2 regions of the Ezakiella sp. genome follow, and region 2 is predicted to be linked to the other one. Evidence: riboswitches for the same ligand, from Rfam matches in the RefSeq annotation. Region 2 holds a riboswitch; the other holds the start of a gene.

Region 1 (10,749 bases), on a different contig from region 2:
GTTTATGAAAATCGTGTGATTGACGAGGTCATGGCGTGTTATTTCAACAAACCGCACACATATACCTGCGAGGATATGGTTGAAATTTATTGCCACGGCGGATATGTGAGCTGTCTTTATATTTTGGAAATTCTTTTAAAGCTCGGCGCTGTGCCGGCGGAAGCCGGGGAGTTTACAAAGCTCGCATTTTTAAACGGAAGAATTGACCTTTTGGAAGCGGAGGCGGTCGAGGGAATTATCGAGGCTGAATCGAAAGAGGAACAGCTTATGTACGCCGAAGTTTTGGGAGGAAAGCTCACCGAAAAACTCGAATTCGTTTTAAACGATGTTGTGAATCTTATAAGCGAATGCGAAGCGAAGATCGATTATCCGGAGCTTGGCGACGTCGACGATATGAAGGAAAAGCTCGAGAAAATTCATGGAGGACTTATCTCGTTCTTGGACGACGAAAAGAGAACCACATATATTAGAGACGGTTTGAAACTTGCGATTATCGGGCGACCGAATGTCGGAAAGAGCAGTCTTTTAAATGCGCTCACAAACAAGGAGAGGGCAATTGTGACGGAGATTGCGGGAACGACGAGAGACACGATTGAGGAGACCATAAATTACGAAGGGCTCACGATAAGGCTCATCGACACCGCCGGCATAAGATCGACCGAAGAGGTGATTGAAAAGGAAGGCATAAAGCTTTCAAAGAAGGCTGCGGAAGAGGCGGATTTTGTCGTTGTCGTTTTGGACGGCTCGGCACCGCTTCAAGCTGACGATTTTGAAATAATGGAACTTGTGAAAGACAAGGAGAAGATTTTTCTTATAAATAAAGAGGACAAGGGGCTTGAAATCGATTTAAAGAGCGTCGAAAAATACGGAGAATACATCATTTCTTCGATTAAAAACGACAGCGGCGTGAGGGAGCTTTTGGACGCCATAAAAAAGCGAATCGTGCACGAAATCGATTTTAATGTGACAAGTATTTTTAATATCAGGCATGTCGATTTGATTGAGCGTGCAATTTCGGAAATCGAAACCGCAATAAGAGACATCGACGTTATGCCTTTTGAGATTGTAGAAGTGAGCCTTCGCGAGGCGCACGAATATATTTCGATGATTTTGGGACGGGACACGTCCGAGGATATTATCGACCGAGTATTTAGAGATTTTTGCGTTGGGAAGTGATTTTATTGACTTATTTAAAAGATGAATATGACATTGTTGTTGTGGGGGCGGGCCACGCCGGAAGCGAGGCGGCAATCGCGGCTGCAAATATGGGACTAAAAACTTTAATAATCACAATGAACCTCGACGGCATCGCCGCACTTTCGTGCAATCCGAACATCGGCGGGACGGGAAAGGGACATCTCGTGAGAGAGCTTGACGCACTCGGCGGATATATGGCTCTTAACATCGACAAGGTTTATCTCCAATCGAGAATGCTTAACACGTCGAAGGGACCGGCCGTCCACTCACTACGTGTGCAAGCGGACAAAATCAGATACCACGAAGAGATGAAAAAGAAGCTCGAGTCCACCGAAAACTTGACACTCCGCCAAATGGAAGCAACGGACATAGTCATCGAAGACGGCGCGGTCAAGGGCGTGGTGGTTCGTGACGGAAGAACGATAAAAGCGAAGGCGGTTGTCATTGCGACGGGAACATATCTCGGCGGAAAAGTTTTTATCGGTGATTTGAACTACGACAGCGGACCGGACGGGCGTTTTCCGTCGATGCTTTTGTCGGAAGGACTTAAAAAACACGGCATCACTTTGAGACGTTTAAAGACGGGTACGCCGGCAAGAGTAAACATGGACAGTTTGGACTTTTCGGAAATGGAAGTGCAACACGGCGACAAGGTTGTCACGCCGTTTTCGTTTATGAACGACGAAGAGAACATCATGCGCGAACAAGTCGACTGCTATCTCACACACACAAATGAAAAGATGCACGAATATATACGTGAAAATATGGAAAGAAGTGCGCTATACGGCGGACTTATAGAAGGCACGGGACCGAGATATTGCCCGTCGATTGAGGACAAGGTAAAAAGATTTCCGGACAGGAGCGACCACCAAGTTTTTATAGAGCCGGAAAGCGCAAGCACAAAGGAAATGTATGTGCAGGGAATTTCGACGTCGATGCCGGAAGATGTGCAGGAAAATATGTACAAGATGGTGAAGGGCATGGAAAATTGCGAGATTATGCGCCCGGGATACGCCATTGAGTACGACGCGATTTTTGCAACGGATTTGAAGTCGACACTCGAAAGTAAGACCATAAAAAATCTTTTCTTCGCCGGACAAATAAACGGAAGCTCCGGTTACGAAGAAGCGGCGGGACAAGGCATTGTCGCGGGGATAAATGCCGCAAACAATGTGCTCGGTCGCGAGCCGTTTGTGATAAGAAGGGACGAGGGATATATCGGAGTTTTGATTGATGACCTCGTCACGAAAATTTCGTATGAGCCGTACAGAATGATGACGGCGAGGGCGGAGTATCGCTTGAGTTTGAGACAGGACAATGCGGATTTGAGGCTCACGAAAAAAGGATATGACGTCGGACTTGCAACCGAAGAAAGGCTCGAGAGAACTTTAAAAAAAGAAGCGCTTTTAAATGCTGCGGAAAATGAGATGAAAAGTATTGTGCTCACGCCGAAGGACGATGTGAATGAAAAAATTTCGTCATTTACAACGCCGATAAAAACGGCAACTACGCTTTTGGATCTTTTAAAAAGACCGGAAGTGAGAATCGATGTGCTTTTGGAAAAATTTCCTATTGAAACGGAGTTAAACAGAGAGCTTAGACTTCTTCTTGAAACGGAAGTGAAATACAGCGGATACATCAAAAAAACCGACGAGAGAATAAAGAAACACCACAAAGAAGAAAACAGAATTCTTGGAAATGATTTTGATTACGACGCCGTTTCGGGTTTGAAGAAAGAAGCGCTTCAAAAGCTGAAACAAATAAAACCGGAAACGATTGCGCAGGCTTCGAGAATAAGCGGAGTTTCACCAAGCGATATAAATGTTATTTTGATTCATATGGAAATCGAAAAGAGAAAAAAGGAGAAAGGCAGTGAATGATATAAACTTCACCGAAAAAGAAAGAGAACAAATCGACAGATATTTGGAGATGCTCATTTCAAAAAATAAAGTTTTAAATCTCACGCGAATCACGGACTATGACGAGATGTGGGTGAAACATATTTTGGATAGCGCGAGCGTCCTTCCGATACTAGACGAAATCGGCACGAAAAAAATTGTCGACGTCGGAACGGGAGCCGGATTTCCGGGCGTTATAATAAAAATTATGAGACCGGACATCGAAGTCGTTTTGCTCGACAGCCTTAAAAAAAGACTGGTCTTTCTTGATGAGGTTATCGAAGAACTCGGACTTAAGGGCATCAAAACGGCACACGAAAGAGCGGAGGAGGCGTGCAACCCGAACAGAAAAGACGGCTACAGAGAAATGTTCGACACTTCGATTGCGCGTGCAGTCGCAAGGCTCAATACTTTGATTGAATACAATCTGCCGTTTGTAAAACCGGGAGGGCACATGATTGCGATGAAGGGACCGGGCGTCAAGGAAGAGCTTGACGAGATAAAGAACGGACTCAATACACTCGGCGGCAAAGTGAAAAAGACATACAGCTTTTCACTCGAAAACGGCGACGAACGAAATATAGTCGTGATTGAAAAGATAAAATCCACGCCGAAAAAATATCCGCGAATGGGAAACAAACCGAAAACGCAACCGCTTTAATTTTTGCATGTGATTCTAATCAATTTGGTTTTAAATACACCTTATGGTTTTAGAAATGTCTTATTTATGTTAAAAATATGCGTTATAATGTAGTTGGCTTAGATGATTATCCGAGCCAATTATTTTTTTAAGGAGATAATTATGTCCAGAATTTTAATTTCTCTTGGAGGCAACGCTCTGGGAACTTTATATAATGATTTAAAACATTCGGTTGAAATTATTGCAGGACCGATTTGCGATTTGGTTAAAAACGGCCACGAAGTTGTAATTTGTCACGGAAACGGACCGCAAGTGGGATATATTAAAAGCAATATCGACAGAGGTGCAAAGGAAGACAAGACTGAAAATCTTCCGCTCTTTTCATGTGTTTCAATGAGCCAAAGTTTTATCGGCGCGGAACTTCAAAACGCAATCGACAACAAGCTCAAGGAAATGGGACTTGAAAAAGAAGTTGCAACTGTTGTAACAAGAGTTATTGTGGACAAGGATGATCCGCACTTCGAAAATCCGACAAAGCCGATCGGTGCATTTTATACAAAAGAAGAATCCGAACAACTTGAAAAAGTCGGAAAGACAATGATTGAAGATTCAGGACGTGGATATAGAGAAGTTGTTGCAAGCCCGATTCCAATTGAAATTGTGGAAAAGGACATTTGCAAAACTCTTTCAAACGCCGGCACAATTTTGATTGCAGGCGGCGGAGGAGGAATTCCGACAATAAGAACCGAAGAAGGATTAAAATCAATCGACGCTGTTATCGACAAGGACAGAACTTCAGTTCTTCTTGCAAGCGACACGGATTGCGACAGCCTTGTAATTTTGACGGGCGTTGAAAAAGTTTCCATAAACTTCAACAAACCGAACCAACAAGATTTGTCACAAATGACACTCGCAGAATGCGAAAAATATATCGCCGAAGGACAATTCCCTGAAGGCTCAATGCTTCCGAAAATCGAAGCCGCAATGGACTTCGTTAAGAGCGGAAAAGGCAGAAAGACCCTAATCACAAGTTTGGACAAACTTGTCGAAGGCATGAACGGCAAAACGGGAACATTTATAGTTGAATAAAATTGACCGGAAGAAATTCCGGTTTTTTTGTACAAATTTTTGTGCGGGAGACTTAAAAACAAAACGACACTTTTATTTCAAACGATTTTCGTGTATAATAAAGAAAAGGAGGGGTTTTATGGAAAACAATAACAACGGGATTTTATCCCTTATATTAGGAATTTCTTCAATAATTTGCTCCATTTCGGGTTCAATGCTCACACTTCTCGGCATTCCTGTCGGAGTTGTCGGAATTATAGTCGCAAAAAAATCACTCGATTATGAACCGGGAAACTCAATTGGAAGAGCGGGGCTTATAACCTCAATTATAGGAATAGTTTTGTGCAGCATAATTTTTATCGCCTGCACAGCTTGTCTCGGTATTTTGGTAACGGGATTCGGCATGTTATAGATAAGGAGAATTATGAACAAGGATTTTGAAACTCTTAAGGGGACATATGAATATTTGCCCGCAGAACAAACTTTGAGAGAAGAAATAAAAAGAAAACTTACGGATGTATTTAAGATTTACGGATTTTCACCTGTTGAAACTCCGATTTTGTGTATGTATGATTTGCTTGCGTCGAAGTATTCGGCGGACGCGGACATCTTAAACGAAACATATAAATTGTCCGACCAAGGCGAAAGGGCGCTCGGTCTTAGATATGACCTCACAATCTGTTTTTCGAAACTCATTGCGACGAACGGCTCTATTGTCATGCCGTTTAAAAGATATGAAATCGGAAAAGTGTTTAGAGACGGTCCGGTAAAACTCGGACGAAATCGTGAATTTACGCAATGCGATGTCGACATCGTTGGTGTCAAGTCAATCATGCAAGATGCGGAATTTATGAATCTTACGCATGACGGATTTAAAAATCTTGGACTCGACATTGAAATAAGATACAACAACAGAAAACTTTTGACGGGACTTATAAAAAAGATTTTCGGAGAGCTCGACGAGAACACCACGAGAAAGGCAATCATGCTCATCGACAAACTCGACAAACTCACAAACGAAGAGCTCAAGATGGAATTTAAGAAAATTGATTTCGACGGCGAAAAAGTCGACGAACTTCTGGAAGTGCTTTCGCTTTCTTTTGAGGAAATAAAAGAAAAATTCGAAAAGGATGCAGAGGGAATTTTAAAAGAAGGAATCGATGAACTCGGTGAACTCGTGCTTTATACAAAAAACACAGCCGCAAATGAAGACATGGTCTTCAGTCCTTATCTTGCGCGCGGCATCGACATCTACACGGGAACTGTGTGGGAAATTTTCCTCAAAGAGAGAAATGTTAAAGGCCACGACTTCAACGTAAGTTTGGGCGGCGGCGGAAGATATGACCACATCATAACGGAATTTGTGGGAACGGGCGAAGAATATCCGGCAATCGGCATGAGCTTCGGACTCGACGTAATCTACGAAATTTTAAATAAAATGCACGAAGGCGAAGTAAATTCATGTGTGGATTTATTTATAATTCCAATCGGCACGGGTGTGGACAGCTTCAAACTCGCAAGCGGTCTAAGAAACGAAGGACTCAAAGTTGAAATCGAAAAGATGGATCGCCGTGTAAAAAAATCGATGAACTATGCAAACAAGGAAAATATTCCATTTGTAATTGTAATCGGTGAAGACGAAGTGAAAAACGGAAAAATAAAACTGAAGGACATGCAGTCGGGCGACGAACACGAGTTCGGCATCGGCGACTACGTCAGTATGAAAAAAATAATAGAAAACAAATAGAAAATTCGCTCATTTTTTGAGCGTTTTTTTAATTTCCGGGTTGACAATTTAATATTTTTGTAATATTATATAGGTGAAAGATGTTTGGCGAATACGCACAAGGAATCCGGTTAGAATCCGGAACAGCTACCTCTACTGTATTTAAGTAAGGTTGGGTCACATGCCACTTAACGGGAAGGCGACCGAACTTAAAGCTTATGAGTCAGGATACTTGAAACATCTCAAAATATTTTCGGGTTAGGAAGGTATGACTTTTAGAGGACCCGCGAATATTCGCGGTTTTTTTATGCCTACTTTTCTTATCCTTACAACTAAATCACAATTTGTGGCGTTGTTCCTTCTAATAATATCGTCAATTTAGATAACATATTTGCGACAAATTGTGATTTTACAAGTTCAAGGAGGAATTATGAACAAGAAACAAAGAAGATGGCTGTTTAGTCTCGTACTCTTTATGGGACTCATGCAAGCCTCGACCTCTTATGCCATGCACATTGCTGAAGGTTTTTTGCCTAAAACACAAGCTCTTATATGGTTTATTATTGCGGCACCTTTCATCGTTGTCGGTATGAGAAGTCTAATCAAAGTTACACGTGAACAACCGGAAAGAAAACTACTTTTGGCATTGTCAGGAGCATTCGTATTTTTACTATCGAGTCTCAAATTGCCGGCAATGACAGGTTCCTGCACACACCCGACAGGTGTCGGCCTCGGAACAATCCTTTTCGGACCGCTCCCGATGTTTATCTTGGGAACAATCACACTTATTTTCCAAGCAACACTTCTTGCACACGGTGGACTCACAACACTCGGAGCAAATGCATTTTCAATGGCAATTTGCGGACCGCTCTGTGCATGGGCACTTTGGAAAGGTCTCAGAAAAGCTAAAGTGAACGAATATGTTGCAGTATTTATCGCAGCAACAATCGGTGATTTATTCACATATCTAATTACATCGATTCAACTCGGAATCGCGTTCCCGGGCGATTCGTTAATGGTTTCAATCGGAAAATACATGGGCGTATTCATGCTCACACAAGTTCCAATCGCAATCATGGAAGGAATCTTGACCGTTCTTGTTTACAACGGTGTTAAAAATGTTGAAGGAGGTCTATTAAATGAAACAATCAAGTAAATGGTTATTAATAGTCCTTGCAATAGCGCTTGTCATCATCCCACTTGTATTTATCGAAGGTGAATACGGCGGAGCTGATGATGCTGCAGGCGACGTTATTGAAGAAAACAATCCGGATTACGAACCGTGGTTTGACTCAATCTTTGAGCCGAAGTCCGGTGAAATCGAATCGCTTCTATTTGCACTACAAGCTGCAATCGGAGCAATAGTAATCGGATACTTTTTCGGATACTACAAAGGAAAAAAATCTGTTAAAGAACCGGCTAGAAAATAATGAATACAATTGACAGTCTTGCAACAAATAACAGACTGACAAAAACAAATCCCGTTTTAAAGGCAGGACTTGGAATATTCTTCCTTGTACTTGCCTTTTTTATCGATAGGTGGGAGTTTCACCTCGGGGTAGTCGTTCTAACGTTCATTGTCATCCACTTTGTTGCAAAAATAAATCTAAAAAAATTTATAAAACTATACAAAGTTCCGATGGCTTTTATTGTGCTCGGAATAATCTCAGTCTTAATCGGGTTCGGCTATGATACCGAAAACTACACGCACTATATAAAAATCGGAAACGTCTATGCGGGATTTCAAAAAAGTATGATAGACGAAGCAAAACTCATATTCTCGAGGAGTCTTGCCGCAATCAGCGCAACATTTTTTATAAGTGTCACAACGCCGATCACACAACTTGCACAAGTATTGAAAAAAATGCACGCTCCGCAAGAATTTATCGAGCAAATGATACTGATGTACAGATTCATCCAAATATTCTCGATTGAACTTGAAGCGATGCACTCGGCAGGCGAGCTGAAACACGGTTTTGAAACTCCAAAAACATGGCTAAGATCGGTTTCTGAAATCGCAAAAATGCTTTTCTTCAGAGTTATGAGAAGCTACAACGACTTTAAAAACGCACTCGACCTTAAACTCTTTGACGGAAACTTTTATTTTTAGGAGAAAAAATGCTTGAAGTAAAAAATTTAATTACAAAAATTGATGAAAAAACAATACTGAAAAGTATAAATATTAAAGTGGAAAAAGGTGAAGTCATCGGTCTTATAGGACAAAACGGCTCCGGCAAATCCACACTCTTCAACTCCGTCTTGGGATTATTAAAATTTGAGTCGGGAGAAGTCGTGATTGACGGAGAAAAGGCGGAATACTCAAAGAGCGGCAAAAGAAAACTGAGACGGGACGTGACCATGGTCATGCAAGACCCGGACAGACAAATCTTCTACTCGACCGTCCGCGACGACCTCATGTTTCCACTAAGAAACCTCAAAGTGCCGGAAGAAGAGGCGGAGCAAAGAGTGGAGAACATAATGAAAACCATAAATATGGAATATCTTGCGGACAGATTCGTTCAAAACCTTTCGTACGGCGAGAAAAAAAGAGTCACAATCGCCGGAGCAATGCTTCTCGAGCCGAAATACCTCTTTATGGACGAACCGACGGCAGGACTCGACCCGCGTCTCACCCGCCAAATGAAAGAAATACTCTCCGACCTCAAAAAAACGTGCGGCATAGTTGTCTCGAGCCACGACATGGACTTCATATACGGAGTCTCCGACTACATCTATATCATAAAAAACGGAGAAATCGTCCTTGAAGGAGACAGGGACACAGTTTATGAAAATAAACAAATCATCATGGACGCCGGACTTGATATACCCGGCGGCTTCAGAATAAAAAAACTTATGGAAAAATATGGAATAAAAGATGAGATATAAGTGGACACTCTAAAAATATAAAAAGCGGATGCGGGGCATTCGCTTTTTTATTTAAATCCAAACAAAAAGGGTATATATAAACCAAGGAGGGAGTTTTATGGGATTCAATTTGTTGATGGTTATTGTAGTGAGTTTTGTTCCGATTGTTATGATTATTTTCGGAAATATGTTTCTAAAAAATCCGCCGAAAGAGCCGAATTGGGCTTTCGGGTTCAGGACGAAATTTTCGATGAAGAGCCAGGAGACGTGGGATTTTTCACAAAATCTCAACGGCAAGTATTGGAAGACTTTGGGACTCGTTCTTCTTCCGCTTTCAAATGCGACGCTCGCGATTATGAACGGTTACGACATCGATACGATTGGAAAAGTTGTAGGTGTGATAGAAATTGTTCAATGTTTATTTATGATTGGAGCAACAGTTGCGGTTTCGGCGAAGCTTAAAAAAGTTTTCGATGCGAACGGCGTGAGAAAATAAATATGAAAATTTACCGGCAGGATGTCAGTTGTGACCTCTTGCCGGATTTTTTTATTTTTGGGGTATAAATCATTTAGGTTAAATTAAGTTTTTATATTTATAATATTATTGGGGGTGTTTATATGCGAATTTTACTTGCTGAGGATGAAGTTTCTCTTTCAAAGGCGCTTAAAGTTATTTTGGAGAGAAACAATTATTCCGTGGACCAGGTTTATGACGGGGAGGAGGCACTCTCTTTTTTGTCTGCGGACAATTATGATTGTTTGATTTTGGATTTGATGATGCCGAAAGTCGACGGTATCACTGTTTTAAAGACTATGCGAAAGGAAGGCAATATGCTTCCCGTTATTATTTTGACGGCGAAGTCGGAGGTCGACGACAAGGTTTTGGGTCTCGATTCGGGGGCGAACGATTATCTCACAAAGCCGTTTAACAGTCGCGAGCTTTTGGCGAGAATCCGTGCAATAACGAGGTCCAAGGAAAACAACGAGGGCGATTCGATTTTAAAGATGGGAAACACGATTCTTATGCGCGATACATTTATTTTAAAGACCGACTCCGGCGAAACTCGCCTTCAAAGCAAGGAGTTTCAAATTTTGGAACTTTTGATGCAAAACAAAAATAAGCTCATTTCGACGGAAAGGCTTATGGAAAAGATTTGGGGTTTCGACAGCGAGGCGGAGATAAATGTGGTTTGGGTTTATATTTCAAATCTTCGAAAAAAGCTGGCATCGCTCGATTCGAATGTGGAAATAAAGGCAACGAGAAACGCCGGATATACGCTTGAGGAAAGAAATGATTAAGAAATTAAGGAAAAGATTTATAGTTGCCTCGATGCTGTCGCTGTTCATAGTTCTTG
Region 2 (10,749 bases):
ACTCCGGATAGCCTCCGCCGATTACGACCAAATCCGTGTCCTCCGGAATTTCCTTGTCATTTAAAGGCGAAAAGAAAGTTGCCGCATCATATAACTCCGATTCATAGTGGAAGCAAAATGCGTCGTCCTTTGCCATCAAAATCTTGTATTTTTTGAACGGATTTTCCTCGGCTCTATCCTGTTCACTCGTTTGTTGTGTCGCAGCCATAAGAACACCTCTTATGTCAACCGTCTTTTTCATTTGGTTTGTAATAAGATCAAGTCTTTCAGTGATATCTTCGACTTCCTTCGGCCTAATAAGTCCCAAACTTCTTTCGTGAATTTCAAGTCTCTTGTCGTTCGGAATGTAGCCGAGCGCGCTTATGCCCACATATTTTTCAATTTGCGGTGCAATCATATCATAAATTCTCTTGCTCGTTTTATTGAAAATAACGCCCTTGATTTGACCTTCACTGAAGTCGACCATGCCCTTAATCTTCGGCACCATCGTAAACATTTCGCCCTTCGGCTCATAAAGAAGAATTGCACCTATGTCAAATTTTTTCGAAAGATCGAAGCTACTTGCTTCGAAAGTGTTTCCCGAACCGTCGAAATAACCCATAACACCTTCTACAAGAAGCACGTCGTTGTCAACCGCGATTTTATTTATCTTCTTCTTTATCAAATCGTCATCCATCAAAAACAAATCGAAATTTTCACTCTTCTTTCCCGAAGCGTAAGTTAAATATTCAGCATCTATATAATCCGGACCGGTCTTCGCGCCCATAACTTGAAGATCCAGTTCCCTAAACAACTTTATCAAAGCTGTACTTATGAGCGTCTTTCCGGTGTTTGAAGACGGCGCCGTAATCATAAGCTTTCTTAAAGTGTTTCGTTTAAAATCGTTCATTTTCTTCCTCCTTTAAAGCTTTTACAAGCTTCTCATTGTCCTCATCCTTCTTTACCGCAACTCTAATATATTGATGCCCCAAATTATCATAATTATCACACTTTCTCACCAAAATCCCTTTGTTAAGCAGATTTTGAAAAAGCTTTTCATTGTCGAAATCAGTTTTAATCAATATATAGTTCGCATCCGATGGGAGCGGATAAATCCCGCCAATCTTTTGAAGCTCCGAAAATAACTTATTTCGTGATTTCGCAAGCTTCTCTTTCGATGATATTATAAACTCCTCATCAAAAAATAAATCCTCTCCCAAATTTTCCACAAGCGATGAAACCGACCACGTTGGAATATGATTGTCGATTTTCTCTTTGAAATTTGAAACCATATACCCGAGTCTGAGGCCCGGGAGCGAGAAAAATTTTGTTGCGGCTCTCACCACAAACAAATTTTTGTATTTCGTAATTTCTTTCGCCAAATCGTAGCTCACGCTCGAAAATTCATGAAACGCTTCGTCCATCAAAATCGCTCCGCCGCTTTCTGAAACTTTTTCATAAATCTCGTCGAACTCTTTTTTTGTAAGGCTCACTCCGCTCGGATTGTGCGGACTTGTCAAAATTACGAGAGTGTTTTTTAAATCGAAATCCAAATCTCTGACATCGGTTTTAAACGATGCGTCGAGATTTATTTTCTTTATATTTTTCTTTTGCACGCGTGCGCGTATTTCGTATTCCATAAACGCCGGCTCAAATATTACAATATTTTCATATAGCGAGATTGCCGCATCAATCACTTCCATCGCACCGTTTCCGAGTGAAATATACGATTTGTCCGCTCCGAGATATCTCTCGAGGGCTTCGAAAAGTTTTCCATATGACACATCCGGATATCTCGCGATCAAATCGAGATGTTCTCTTATATTTTTCTTGACCCTCCCGGTCGGTCCGTAGGGATTTATATTGCTCGAAAAATCGAGAAGCTCTCCACTTTTTGAATATTTAAAAATATTTGCGCCGTGTCCTTTATTCATTTCTCCATCCAATCATGAGGGACATATAATTCTCCCTTTCTAAAATTTCTTCCTTGTCTCGAAGTATGAGCTCGTCTTTTGCCGAAACATTTTCAAGATAAATATAAGAAAAATTGTGTGCTTCGAGCTTTTCTATTACTTCTTTTTTATTTTTATAAGTTTTTAAAATTGCAATTCTATCGACAAATTCGAGATTTGCATTTTCGATATCATCTGTAAGGAGGAAATTTTTTCCCTTTGTCGCAAGCGGCACTCCGGCGAAATCCGCCGCCGCCAAAAATGACGGAATGCCCGGTGACATCTCAAACGAAATCTCCTCGTCGAAATAAAGAGTATTTATAAATGTGCTGTAAATTGCGGCGTCTCCAATCGTAAGAAACACGCCGAAACTTTCGTCCGAAAGATTTTCGTGGATAATTTCGAGATTCTTCTTGTAAATCTCCGCTCCCACTTTACCCATCGGAAAATCGAGATAAACAATATTTTCGGTTTTTATATACTCGCGCACCGTGTCAAGCGCCATATTTTTGCCCTTGTTGTTCGGTGCGAAAATCACATCCGCATTCTCGATAAGATTTTTACTTCTAACAGTTATCAAATCCGCCGCGCCCGGACCCGTTCCGATTCCATAGAGTTTTTTCATCTCTAAAGCACCTCTTTTAATCTGTCGTAAAACATTTCCCTTGCAAAATCAAACTCGCCGAGTCCCTTTAAAACCGCATCCACTTTAAAACCTTTTTGTGTGAGAATGCTTTTCCACGAATCCGGTTCGTCTCCCGCCATATCGTTTTTCGCATGGTCGCCGCTCACAAGCATCATGGGTCTTAGTGTGATTTTTTTATCCTTGAATTTTTCGAGCTCCGGCAAAATAGTTTCGAGACTTCTCGTGCCTTCAACCGTCGCAACGAAAACATTTTCTCCGCCGTTTTTCTTGAAACACTCGTCGCAGTAGTCGTAGACGTCGTCCACTTCGTGGCTCGTGCCGTGTCCCATCCAAACCGTGCACTCGTCTTCTTCGAAAATTGCCTTTTTTGTAAATTCATCGATTGCAGACTTGTCCGCAAATAGCGGTTTTGAAACGCGAAGCCCCGGATAAAACTCCTTAAGTGAAAGAATTTTTTCGTACTCGTGTCCCGCCAAAAGATGTGTGCTGAAAACTATCGGCTCGTCGATGCCGAGGCTTTTGAAATAATCAAGTGCTTCCCTCTCGTTTTTCACGTCCATAATTCCTCTATCTTTCAGCCTTTTCTTTATTATGCGCGACGTATACGCCATCTCGACTTCATATTCATTTCCATATTTATTTTTTACATAATCATAAATCGGCTTTATGCACGCATCATATGTGTCCATGTGTGTCGTACCGAAAAAACAAACTGTAATCCCCTTCATATTTCCTCCTTAAAGCGCTCTGTAGAGCGGTGAATATAATAATATTGACATCGTGACAACCAAAAGAGCGGTTGCAACATACATCACTCTGTTTGCCACAAAAATATCGTCTTTATCAATCTCTCTCAAATCATTTCCGATAAAAGCCTTGTCCGACAAAACGCCTTTGTATGTCGAAGGTCCCAAAAGTTTAACTCCCAAAAGCCCAGCCATCGCCGACTCCGGAAAACCCGCATTAAGACTTGCGTGTTTTTTTGAATCCCTAATTGTTACCTCAACTCCATTTTGAATGTTCAAATCCAAAACTGCCCCCGCCAAAATAAAGAAAATTGCCGTGAGTCTTGCCGGGATAAAGTTTATAACATCGTCTGTGAGTGCTGCCGTTTTTCCAAAATAAAAATACTTGCTGTCGTCGTATCCGATCATCGAATCCATCGTGTTTGCCATCTTCATCATGACCGCCCCTGCAGGTCCGAACAAAAATGCAAATATAATCGGGCTGAAAACTCCGTCGCTCGCATTTTCGGCAACCGTTTCCACAGTCGCCATCACAACTTGCTTTTCCGTAAGATTTTCAGTGTCGCGACCCACAATCATCGAGAGCTCGTGCCTTGCATCGACAATTGAAACCTCGAGCTTTTCTCGTACTTTTCTTGCGCACTTCGAAAGTTCTTTAAGAGAAATGCACGAATAAACCACATAAATTTGAAAAAGTGTTCTGAAAATTCCCGCAGGAATAATTTTTATAATAAAATATGTGACGAGATACGAAAAAACGAGATTAAAAACGACAATCGCACTCCCTGCGACAAATTTTTCGTAGTCACTCTTATCTTCCTTTAAAAACTTTTTCTCTTCAAAGGAAATCAGCTTTCCCATAAGCCTTATCGGGTGAAACGGATAAACCGGATCGCCGATCAAAAGGTCTATTAAAAGCGCCGCCAAAACAATTTTAATCATAACCCCGCAATCTCCTCAACAAATTTCATATCCATATTTTCTGCAATCGCATTCATAAGCTTATCAAATTCAATTTCTAATTCTTCCCTGGTAACTCCGCCGTGATTTGCAGGCTTGTCGTAGTCGACGAGCGAATCTTCGTCCGGGATATTCAGCTTCACATATGGAATCGTTCCGATGACAGGAATTCCCGTAAGCTTTTCGATTTCTTCGATGCCCGAATCGAGAAGAGTTTTGTCGCCTCTGAATTTATTTATGACAAGTCCCTTGATTCGATTTCTCTCGTTCTCGCTTAAAAGCATGACCGTTCCGTAAAGAGATGCAAAAACTCCGCCGCGGTCGATATCCGCAACAAGAATCACGGGCAAATCCACAAGTTCCGCCAAACCCATATTCACAATATCGTTCTCTCTCAAATTTATTTCCGCAGGACTTCCCGCACCTTCAACCACAACGATATCGTTTTCCGACTCAATCTCCGAAAAAGTTTTTTCAATTATCGGAAGGAGTTCTTTTTTATACTCAAAATACTCCCTCGCCTTCATATCCTTGAACTCTTCTCCGAAAAGCACAACCGTGCTTCCGACGTCGGTCTTTGGAATAAGTAACACCGGATTCATCTTGACATCGGGTTTTCTGTTGCACGCAAAAGCTTGTTGGACCTGTGCGGTTGCAATTTTGTGACCGTCTTCATCAACGAAAGCATTTCTACTCATATTTTGCGACTTGAAAGGAAAAACCTTCAGACCTTTTTTATAAAAATATCTGCATAAACCGGTGCACAACAGCGACTTACCTGCCGAAGAAGTTGCGCCTTGAACCATAATTTTCGCCAAAATAAACCTCCAACTTAAAAATGGGCAAGTTAATCAAGATTCGAATTAAAATCTTAAAAACTTACCCATACATCCTCCAAAAATTTATTTTAAAGGAACAACATAAAACAGCATACTTCCCAATCCCAAAAGTACAACTGAAGGTATCCTGACTCGCCATCAAAACATATACCGCCTTCCCGTTAAGTGGCATGTGGTATATAATCCGGCATACAGTAGAGGTTGCTGTTCGGTTTTAACCGTATTCCCTTAATCTATCTACATAAAATTATACCATTAAACGTATAATTTTTCAAATTTATAGTCGCTCAAAAACATAAATTTCCGGTAATTATTAAATTTTATTCTATAAAAATCAAGAACATAAAATTGTATTTTAAAATCCCTCAAAAATTATTTTTTTAAATTTTAAAAACACAAACTACTCCCCGCTCTCGTTCAAAAAATCTTCAAGTTGTTTTTTTCTATGTCTCAGCTCATGATTTTCTCGAAACATTTTCTCGTTACTTTTTCTCATCCTGAACTCCGAAATCATTCGAATCGCATACATCAATAGACTATAAAGCAAACATTTTATCGCCGCTCCGAAAAGATAAACGCCCTTGTATGTGTTTGCATCTCTATTTACAATGAGCGCGTTCATTTCAAATAGTCGCATGACTGTGTCGATGCCCATAAATGCCTGACAAATTCCAAGCACTATCATGGCGAGGAAAAATATTTTCGGTGCATAAACTTTCTCCGAAGTCATAAATGTAATCGCGTCGTAAACGCCCATGCTACTGTAGAACATAAATAGTACGCCGTTTACAAACACAAATATGCTCATTAAATCGATATATTTTTCAACTTCTGCGGTTCTGTAGTTGAGATGAAGACTGTGCAAAGCTTTTGTGTCGATGATTGCGATGTCGATTGCAATTAGCGCACCGAAAATCAGAGCAAAAAGAAGTCGCCCCTTCAATGTGTTGTATCCGAAAAAGTTGCCCTTTGAATATTTTTTCATAAAACCTCCGCATTCATTTTTATTGATTAAAAACGTATTTATATTCATTCTACCATATTTTATGATTTTTTCAAAAGTTATTTATAGAATTAAAAATCTCCCGATCCACTAAATTTCATAAATTGCATCGAAAAGTTTTCTCATGTTCTCATCCAAATTGTGGCTCACCATAATAATTGTGAGGTTCTCACTTTTAAGTAAATTTTCTTCAATCGCCGCTCTGTTTTCCCGGTCGAGTGCGCTTGTGCCCTCGTCAATCAAAATCGTGTCTTTGCCGTTTATCAAACTTCTTGCAATTGCGATTCTTTGTTTTTCGCCTCCGGAAATATTCGCGCCGTTCTCTCCGACAATCGTGTCGATGCCGTCTTTAAAGTTTTCGATGTCCTTTTGAAGCGAGCTTTTAAAAAGTGCGTCACTTATAGCCGTACCCGAAAAGTCCCCGCCTAAAACAATATTCTCCTTTATCGAGGCATTAAAAAGATATACATCTTGCGAAATGTAGGACATATTTGTGTCGAGTGCTTTCTCGCGCACGCTTCCATCGTAGAGAACCTCGCCCTCGTAATCCTTTATAATCCCCATAATAATCTTTAAAATTGTCGATTTTCCGCGTCCCGACTTTCCGATAATTGCATATTTGCCGTTCTTTTTAAATTCCATATTAATGCCTTTAAGAACCTGTTTGTCATCGTAGCTGTACGAAATATTTTTGAGCGTGAGCGTTTGGTTAAACGACTCGTCGCACACTTTTTCAACATCGGTTGATTTTAGAATTTCAAAATACGGCTTCGACTGCATTATCATCATTTTTGCATTTGTGAGATTTGAAAGTCCGTTCGTGACTCCGCCTATGAGATTTGCTGCCCCTGCAAGCACCGCAACTCCGATTCGCCCGTAAAATGCAAGAACTACCACGATGACTTCCGCCAAAATTTGCATCAAAACACTCACGATTCCCATCGTGCATTCCAAAATCTCCGTCATGTAATTTTTTCTAGACTTCGCCTCTTCGCTTATTTCGCTCGCGTCCATTCCTCTTTTTAAATACCAATTCTTTGCGGATAGAATTTTTAGAATGTGCACGCCGTAAATTAAATCTTTAAATTTCTTCATCGCCTTCGCTTGCGCTTTCAAATTGTCCTCTCCGATTTTTTCGATACGCTTTTCAAAAATTTTCGGCATAAACCACATTATAAGCGTTGAAAAAACGGCGAATAAAAAGAGATAAAAGTCGAGATAGAGAAGCGCCGCAACGCTCCAAACTATCTGTGCAACTCTTCCGACCAGATTGAAAACGCTTTCCCATGCGAGAGTAGAAATTTCGTCGACATTTTTTGTTATGTAAGAAATATATTCCGCTCTTTTTTCTCCGCCGAAATTTTTTATATCTCCGTTGTAAATTGTCTCGTAAAAATCCTTTCGAAGATCATTGTTCATGGACTTTATCGCCATTGCACGAAAATAAGACTCGAGCATACAAATTAAGTAATATGCGAGCCATCCTGCAAACGAAATCGAAATCCACTTCAAAAATTGATGAATGTCGAGCCTGATTGCGCCGTCAAATGTTTTTATAGCAAAAAATTGCACAATGACCTGCATTCCCCACATCAAAATTTGTAGAAGAAAAACAATCAGAGTTTTTATTTTGTTTTGATAAAGATATCTTCTAATATTTTCCATAGTCGCCTCTATATCATCATACCAAAAAACTTCAACTCAATCAATCACCGCAAACAAAAACACCCTTGCAAAAGCAAGAGTGTTTTATCTAAATACATAACCTTATAGATTTAATGCCAAAACATTTTTAGATTTATATAGAAATATTTTTCGAAAAATATTTTTCGTCAATATATTTGTGATCAATGGTAATGACTGTTTTTGCTTCTAAATATTTCATAGTGTCATCAAAAATTTTATAAAAAAGTTTTTCATCAAGCCCTGTGCTAATTTCATCAAAAATGTATAGTTCGCAATCTTTGTATAATGCTCTCGCTAACAACACTCTTGTTTTCTCTCCACCTGATAAGGTGCTGCTGTCGAACCCTATATTCTTTATTGAATACTTTTCAAGAACTTCATCCAACCTACATATTTTAATGATTTCATTCAATTTCTTATCATTAACCGTAGATTTAAATGTGATGTTTTCGATTATTGACATGTTAAATAATTTATTTTCTTGAAAAACCGCTGATAATGAAACCGTCTGATTTTCTTTCCCATCCACATATATATTACCCGAAGACGGCTTATACATATTAGTGATTAATTTTGCAATACTTGACTTGCCTGAACCTGTTCTTCCATTTATTTTTAATTTATCACCTTTATTTATGACTAAATTAAAATCTCTTAAAACGTGGTTATCTCCATAATTTAGCGAAACATCTTTAAATTCAATAGTGTTAAAATTTTCGATTAAATTTACACATTCTTTCTCTATTCTTTTAAAAGTATCATCTATCCTTTTAACAGAATTTTTGAAAGCTGCTATTTCTTTTTGATTTTCTATGATATTAAATATCGGATCGGTAATCATTGAGGCATACAATATGATTGCTATCAATGCTCCGACTGACAAGTTGCCTTGACTAACACGCATTCCTCCAATAAAAATTAAAATAGCCATAATAAGATTAAACAATAAACTTACAAGTGCTTGAGAAACATTTTTAATATTTATTATTTTTTTATCGAGCTTATTCAGCGTCTGATTCTCTTTGTAAAATTCATTTGAAAAAATCTTTTCTTTATTAAACAGTTTAATATCCCTTGCGCCCACAATAATGTCAAAAAATTTATTTATAACATTCAGCCTTTGAATTTGACTATTTGCAGATGCTATTTCTGAACTTTTTAAAATCTTTTGGATTACAATTGTTGACGCAACAGATATGGCAATCATATCAAATAACATAATATAGTCGTACTTTATTATAATTATTGACCCAATCACAAAACTTGAGATAGAAAAACCTAAATCAAAAACCAAAGGTATTAGTTTATCATCAATCGATTTTAAGTCGTCAATTATAACATTAAAAACATTGCTTCGTCCGGCTCTTTCCAGCTGTTCCATCTTTGTATTAAGAATACTTTCAACAATCTCATTTCTTATGTCACGATTTAAATTCAGTTCGAATTTTGAGCCGAAGTTTACGAGAGCTATCCTAAATATATTTACCAAAATATATACAAGTGAATAAAATATTATATATTTTATAAATTCAATGCGATTCCCTAAGGTTAAATAGTCTATCACCTTTTGAATAAATAGCATAGGAATTATACTTAAACTTCCTACAATTATCCCTGTTAAAAATAATAATAAAATTTTAGAAAAGTTCTCATTATATTTATCTCTTATCATAATTCCCCCATGAATTTATTGACATTTAGAATATTCTAATCAAATCTATAGATATTATTCTCGCTTGGTCTCAAAAACCATTTGTAAAATTTCTATATTTCTTACCAACTTTACAAATAAATCTATGACATTTTTTATTGTTATTTCTGTCGGTTTTCCCCATCGAATTCGATGGGTTTAAATTCCGGCTTTATTTCTAAACGTATCGAATGATAAACATTTATTATTTACAAGTTCTTAAAGTTTTGTTAATTACTATTTTTATCATACCAAAAAATCGAAGCGTTATCAATCACCGCAAACAAAAACACCCTTGCAAAAGCAAGAGTGTTCAATCTAAATTCTAAATTTCTCCCAATCATATTTTATCTCGACCATGGTGAGTCCTTCGGGTGGCATTGTGACACCCGCTTTCGTTCGGTCTTTCGATTCAAAAAGTTCCTCGATTTCCGTCGGCGTAATTCGCCCTTCGTTCGCTTTCAAAATTGTTCCGACCATTATTCGAACCATATTCTTCAAAAATGCCTCGCCGAAAATGTCGAATGTGAGAATGTTGTTTTCGTATTTTATAATTATATCCGTCACATTTCTCACGGACGTCGGCATCTGCGCATATGGTCCTTCAAATGCTTTGAAGTCGTGCGTCCCCACAAGAACTTTCGCCGCATCTGAAATTTTATCCATATCGATGTCGTATGAATAGAGCGAGAAAAATCTTTTCATCGTTGCGGGAAGCACTTCACCCACATAAACCGAGTATCTGTAGTGCTTCAACAGTGCAGAAAATCTCGCGCTGAAATCGTCCGTCACCTCAAAAGATTTTTCTATTCTTATGTCCCCCGGCAATATATTGTTCAGCGGATATAAAAATTTTTCCGGCGGAATTGTGGAATTTGTTTTGAAATTTGCAACCTGTGCAAGGGCGTGGACTCCTGCGTCGGTTCTTCCCGCCGCTTTCAAAACAATTTCCTCTCCCGTCACCTCCGAAAGTGCATTTTCAATCACTTCCTGGATTGCAAGTGCATTTTGCTGTTTTTGCCATCCGCTGTAATCAGTGCCGTCATAACTTATAATCAAACAAATATTTTTCATATTACTTTACAAAAGGTATGAAATTCAAAAGAATCATAAGTGCGAAATAGCTCAAAACAATCGCATACGCAACAAAGTCTCTCGACTCGTATTTGAGTTCTTTTAATTTCGTTCTGCCTTCGCCACCTCTATAAAGTCTCGCTTCCATCGCATTTGCAAGTTCGTCGGCACGTC

The links. A riboswitch is a leader RNA that binds a small molecule or an ion and turns the genes downstream of it on or off. The one in region 2 is predicted to bind cobalamin.
Region 1: linked by a shared signal. The riboswitch ahead of SPI61_RS07160 (energy-coupling factor ABC transporter permease) and the one ahead of SPI61_RS05920 (cobyric acid synthase) in region 2 are both predicted to bind cobalamin.

What each region holds. Positions count from the first base shown of each region.
Region 1 covers NZ_JAXFOB010000032.1:16,769-27,517, forward strand. The annotation lists gene mnmE (tRNA uridine-5-carboxymethylaminomethyl(34) synthesis GTPase MnmE) at 1-1,176, shown strand, start outside; gene mnmG (tRNA uridine-5-carboxymethylaminomethyl(34) synthesis enzyme MnmG) at 1,173-3,077, shown strand; gene rsmG (16S rRNA (guanine(527)-N(7))-methyltransferase RsmG) at 3,070-3,756, shown strand; gene arcC (carbamate kinase) at 3,898-4,824, shown strand; gene SPI61_RS07150 (hypothetical protein) at 4,943-5,215, shown strand; gene hisS (histidine--tRNA ligase) at 5,228-6,550, shown strand; cobalamin riboswitch at 6,599-6,784, shown strand; gene SPI61_RS07160 (energy-coupling factor ABC transporter permease) at 6,960-7,685, shown strand; gene SPI61_RS07165 (energy-coupling factor ABC transporter substrate-binding protein) at 7,669-7,959, shown strand; gene cbiQ (cobalt ECF transporter T component CbiQ) at 7,959-8,639, shown strand; gene SPI61_RS07175 (energy-coupling factor ABC transporter ATP-binding protein) at 8,648-9,415, shown strand; gene SPI61_RS07180 (SdpI family protein) at 9,513-9,890, shown strand; gene SPI61_RS07185 (response regulator transcription factor) at 10,013-10,693, shown strand; gene SPI61_RS07190 (HAMP domain-containing sensor histidine kinase) at 10,686-10,749, shown strand, end outside.
Region 2 covers NZ_JAXFOB010000028.1:55,808-66,556, forward strand. The annotation lists gene SPI61_RS05895 (cobyrinate a,c-diamide synthase) at 1-889, opposite strand, end outside; gene SPI61_RS05900 (histidinol-phosphate transaminase) at 876-1,913, opposite strand; gene SPI61_RS05905 (precorrin-2 C(20)-methyltransferase) at 1,906-2,556, opposite strand; gene SPI61_RS05910 (sirohydrochlorin cobaltochelatase) at 2,559-3,305, opposite strand; gene cbiB (adenosylcobinamide-phosphate synthase CbiB) at 3,315-4,265, opposite strand; gene SPI61_RS05920 (cobyric acid synthase) at 4,262-5,101, opposite strand; cobalamin riboswitch at 5,222-5,395, opposite strand; gene SPI61_RS05925 (hypothetical protein) at 5,523-6,107, opposite strand; gene SPI61_RS05930 (ABC transporter ATP-binding protein) at 6,216-7,790, opposite strand; gene SPI61_RS05935 (ABC transporter ATP-binding protein) at 7,924-9,483, opposite strand; gene truA (tRNA pseudouridine(38-40) synthase TruA) at 9,820-10,575, opposite strand; gene SPI61_RS05945 (energy-coupling factor transporter transmembrane component T) at 10,577-10,749, opposite strand, start outside.